DNA from 2 places in the Paenibacillus sp. PDC88 genome. Region 1 is predicted to be linked to the other one. Evidence: riboswitches for the same ligand, from Rfam matches in the RefSeq annotation. Region 1 holds a riboswitch; the other holds the start of a gene.
The links. Region 1 has a riboswitch for ZMP and ZTP ahead of BLW49_RS19370 (bifunctional 5,10-methylenetetrahydrofolate dehydrogenase/5,10-methenyltetrahydrofolate cyclohydrolase). Riboswitches for the same ligand answer to the same signal wherever they lie in the genome.

Region 1 (2,447 bases):
CAAGGTCGCGATGGTAACGGGGCCGACACCGCCAGGTACAGGCGTGATGGCAGAGGAGTGCGGCAAGCAGGCATCATAGTCGACATCACCGATGTTCCCTTTGTTGTAGCCTGCATCAACGACAACGGCTCCCGGCTTGATCCAATCTCCTTGTACGAAGTTCGGTTTACCTACGGCAGCGACCACAATGTCTGCCTGTTTCACAATCGCTTCAATATTTACCGTTCTGGAGTGGCAGGTCGTCACCGTTGCATTGCGATTCAGCAGCATCGCCGATACCGGTTTGCCAAGGATCGGACTGCGGCCGATGACTACGGCGTGCTTGCCCTCCATTGGAATGTTATAGAAGTCAAGAATGCGGATAATGGCCTGCGGTGTGCAGGATGGATAATCCGCTTCGCCAAACGCGTTCAGTGCATAGCCAAGCGTCGTTACTCCGTCTACATCTTTTTCAATGCTGATCGTGTCAAAGCATGCTCTTTCATCAATATGATGCGGGACCGGATGCTGCAGCAGAATGCCGTGAACGGAAGGGTCTTGATTCAGCTTGTTGATTTCTTGAATCAGTTCCTCTGTCGTTGTCTCGGCAGGAAGCACCACCTTGATCGACTCCACCCCGATTCGTGCACAAGCATTCCCTTTCATACGTACGTAAGTTGCCGAAGAAGGGTCATCTCCAACCAGGATGGTAGCCAGACACGGCTGGATTCCCCGCTCCTTCAGTTCTTTCACCTTTGCTCCCGTTTCTTCTCTCATGTAATCTGCTACCGTTTGACCATTCAGAATCAGTGTGTTGTCGCTCATCCTCACATCGCCCTTTCCAAGTAAAAAAGAGGCAAGGAAACCTAAGTTTCCTTACCTCTGCCCAGGCGTACGGCTATATCTAATCACATGCTCCCTCACGGTTCACCGTGTACGCCAGTTACATGTGACGTTCTTAATTGTAATGTATAAGTGAGACCTCATTATGAAAGAACAGTTAAAAAACGAAGCTCACCCCATGATGGTACTGCATTTTGTCGAATTGTTCAATAGGGATACACAAGATTTGGAATGATGAGCTATATCCGGCTTCGGTATAATTAATATAGAATTTGAAAAAGGACTCAATTAAACATTTTTTATAAAACGTGCTATAAAAATAAACCGTCGTCCGTCTTATGTATAGCTGCAGCTGAAAGGAGACGTTAAACATATGGAAGGACAGGAAATCGACGTTTTCCGTACAGTGTTTGAAGAGCATTACCCTATTGTACGACGAAAACTGATGGCTCTGATCCAGGATGAAGCCGCCGCGGAAGATCTTGCGCAAGAGGTATTTATTCGGCTGTATCGGAATCCGCCAGATGATCCGGGTGCGATAGGTGCATGGCTTCACCGTGTACTGACTCGCATCGGATATGATTATATGAGTAAACAAATACGAGAACGGAAGCTCAAGGAGAAGCAGGAGCAGTACTATGACAGCAGAGAGCAGCTCCTGTCCTCTGGAGAAGAGATTGTACTGAAGCGTATGGATCAGGAAGAAGTACGTGAATGGATGGATGATCTGCCGGAGCGCGACAGACAACTGCTGATGCTGAAGTATTCAGGCTACAGTTATGCAGAGATAGCGGAAGAACTGAATGTAAGGCCTCCCCTTGTCGGCTCGATGTTAAGCAGAGCTACAAGCAAGCTGAGGAGAAAGGTTCAGGGAAAGTCCGCGCCACAGTCCTGAGGATCATACCAATTAGCATAGTAAGGAGTTGAACGTGCACATGACATCAAAGCCGAACGGAAAAGACGAGAACAAGCAGCTTGAAGATGCTTGGAACAAGCTGGCGTCAAGGCTTGAAGAAGAAGAAATGAGCCCCAAGTGGTCAGCATGGTCCATGGAGCGTGGAAACGGGCCTAAGGCAGCACATCCATTAAAGGAAGATGTATTAAAAGGTGTATTAAAAAATGAAATCAGGGGAGAGAGATACGATATGACGGATCATCAGAATCAGGAGAAGCAGACCGCTGTTGTGAAGAAAAAGCATCATATGAAAAAGCCGGTTAAGAAGTGGCTCAGCATAGCAACGGCGGCGGCTGTGGCAGGAGTCATGATCGCGACTCCGCTCGGAGATAAGGCGCTTGCCGCGATACTAAACCAATTCCGTATGGATGAGGTAACGGTAGTTAATGAAGGAGATGTTATGGACTTCTTCAACTCAGTATCTGGAGGAAGCAATTCATCGGACTTTATCAACAAGCATGGTTCGTTTACGAATGCATATGGACCTGAACTCAACAATGAAAAATTAAGCTTACAAGAGATTGAAGAGCTAACCGGGCTCACAGCATATGAGAATGATATTTTCAATGTAGAAAGTTATTATGCATTTACCTCACAGACGATTACGATGAAACTGAACATTAATGAAGTTAACACGACAATGGCGCGGCTTGGTGCCAAGGAATTAATG
Region 2 (2,447 bases), on a different contig from region 1:
AGCTTGTTGATATCGCTGTTTCATATTCTTATGCCTTTGATTGGTTTCTACACAGGACAGTATGTCAGCTCCTTTCTGGGTCAGATTACTTCATATGTAGCAGGAGGCTTGCTTCTTGCACTCGGTGCACATATGATATTTAACGCCTTGAGACCTGGGGAGTCCAACTTCATGGACCACCGGACGTTTGCGGGGACGATGATATTTGCGGTTAGTGTTAGTATTGATTCCTTCTCCGTTGGTGTAACCCTCGGTATGTTCAAGAGTGATTTATGGCTGACCGTTATCGCCTTCGGCATCTGTGGTTTCGTGATGTCGATGGTCGGTTTATTGATAGGCAGAAGAGTGAGCCGTAATCTCGGAGAATACGGAGAAGCTGTAGGAGGGGCCATATTGCTGGCTTTTGGCATGCTGTTCATCTTCTAGCTCGATTTTTCTCTTTTGCATATTGAGACGAAGCGTCATACAATAGAATTCATCTCATAGGGAACTTAATGACAATGGATTTCATCCAGTTATACAGACGACGGAGGTGACAATATGAAGAATATTCTATTCGTATGTACAGGCAATACATGCCGCAGCCCGATGGCAGAGGGTCTGTTTCGCAAAGCTGCTGCTTCAAGAGGTATTGATGTCGAAGTTCGATCCGCAGGAGTGTCTGCGATAGATGGAAGTACCATCTCTCGTCATGCAGCTGCTGTGCTCAGGGATCACGATATTCAGGATGTCATAACTTCATCCTCGGTCAATCGCGATCTAGTCCAATGGGCAGATCTTATATTAACCCTAACGGGTTCACATAAGCAGCAAGTCATTCATCACTATCCTGAGTGTGCTGATAAGATCTACACGCTGAAGGAATATGCAGAAGATGATCCGAAAGTCCTGGCTGATCTTAAGGAACGGGATCGATTGTATGCAGAATGGCAAATGAAGCGTGCGCTTGGACAGGAAGTGCTGGACTCGGATCGTCAGCGTATTATCGAAATCCAGCAGCGAATTCCAAGCTTTGATATTTCAGACCCTTTTGGGGGCAGCAGAGAAGATTATGATGTGACGGCAGCGGAGATCCGTTCTGCGGTTGAGCGTGTACTGGATAAGCTCAGCTGATTTTTTTGGTGCAGCACTCTAGAAATAGTTGATTTCTAACATCTGATGTTCTATGATGAAGAAGATAAATGAGATTCCGGTGTAACTGGCGACAAGTGTGGATTAAACCACGATGGAGCATCGGAGATAACGGCCGGTCGCCTGGGCAAAAGAGCATTTCTTGCACGCAAGGTATACTTGTGTGGGAGACTGCTCTTTTTTCGTATTTCGTCATATTTTTCGGTATAATAAGACTCAAATGATCTTGGCAGATCGCAAAATAGGGCGAATTAGACGATTCTCATGAGTGAACAACTCTTTCTTGCGATCGTTTTGAAGTCACAAACGGAAGGGGAGGGTTCATTAGGCTATGGAACAGAACAGCAGTCACCCGGAATTGGACCAAATTACGGCACAGACAGCTGAGGTGCTGGAAGAGCTTGCGATTGAAGGAAAGCTTGGTCCAGGTAAAGTCGTCGTCATTGGCACCAGTACAAGCGAGGTAGCAGGCAAGCGCATTGGGACAGCTGGAGCCTCAGAGATTGCACAAGCATTGCTTCAAGGTATAAATGAAGTGAAGAATGCTTACGGTTTTGAGGTTGCTGTGCAGTGCTGCGAGCATTTGAACCGAGCATTGGTTCTGGAGCGTTCGCTGCTTGAGAGGCTTGGACTTACGGAGGTAGCAGCCGTACCGGTTCCGAAGGCAGGAGGCTCCATGGCCGCCGCAGCTTATCGATCTCTGCAAGAACCCTGTCTTGCCGAAACGATTGAAGCGCATGCGGGCATGGATATCGGTGAGACACTCATCGGCATGCATTTGAGGAGAGTTGCTGTTCCTTACCGTACAGCAAGGCGTTATATTGGGGAAGCACGGGTGACTACCGCATTGTCGAGGCCGAAGCTTATTGGCGGAGAGCGTGCGGTGTACCAGCTTGATGTAATCGGCAACACTTCAACTTGTGATTGAGAATTTAATTAAAACAGCTATCATATGGGAGGAATTCAAGTTATGGATCAATTGCGCAAAGCAGACCCGGCAGTACTCAATGCGATGGGATTGGAATTAAAGCGTCAGCAAAACAATATCGAGCTGATCGCCTCTGAGAATATCGTCTCCGAAGCAGTTATCGAAGCGATGGGCTCCGTACTTACAAATAAATATGCTGAGGGCTACCCTGGCAAACGTTACTATGGCGGATGCGAACATGTTGACGTGGTTGAAGATATCGCTCGTGAGCGTGCCAAAGAATTGTTTGGTGCAGAGCATGTCAACGTTCAGCCGCACTCCGGTGCACAGGCGAATATGGCTGTATATCTTGCTGCGCTCAAACCGGGAGACACTGTGCTCGGGATGA

Region 2: it holds a riboswitch for ZMP and ZTP, as region 1 does, so the genes downstream of both, BLW49_RS11270 (TIGR01440 family protein) here and BLW49_RS19370 (bifunctional 5,10-methylenetetrahydrofolate dehydrogenase/5,10-methenyltetrahydrofolate cyclohydrolase) in region 1, are expected to answer to the same signal.

Annotation. Positions count from the first base shown of each region.
Region 1 covers NZ_FNNT01000006.1:315,093-317,539, reverse strand. The annotation lists gene BLW49_RS19370 (bifunctional 5,10-methylenetetrahydrofolate dehydrogenase/5,10-methenyltetrahydrofolate cyclohydrolase) at 1-804, opposite strand, end outside; ZMP/ZTP riboswitch at 857-936, opposite strand; gene BLW49_RS19365 (sigma-70 family RNA polymerase sigma factor) at 1,196-1,717, shown strand; gene BLW49_RS19360 (hypothetical protein) at 1,758-2,447, shown strand, end outside.
Region 2 covers NZ_FNNT01000003.1:157,715-160,161, reverse strand. The annotation lists gene BLW49_RS11280 (manganese efflux pump MntP) at 1-426, shown strand, start outside; gene BLW49_RS11275 (low molecular weight protein arginine phosphatase) at 541-1,113, shown strand; ZMP/ZTP riboswitch at 1,185-1,267, shown strand; gene BLW49_RS11270 (TIGR01440 family protein) at 1,463-2,059, shown strand; gene glyA (serine hydroxymethyltransferase) at 2,102-2,447, shown strand, end outside.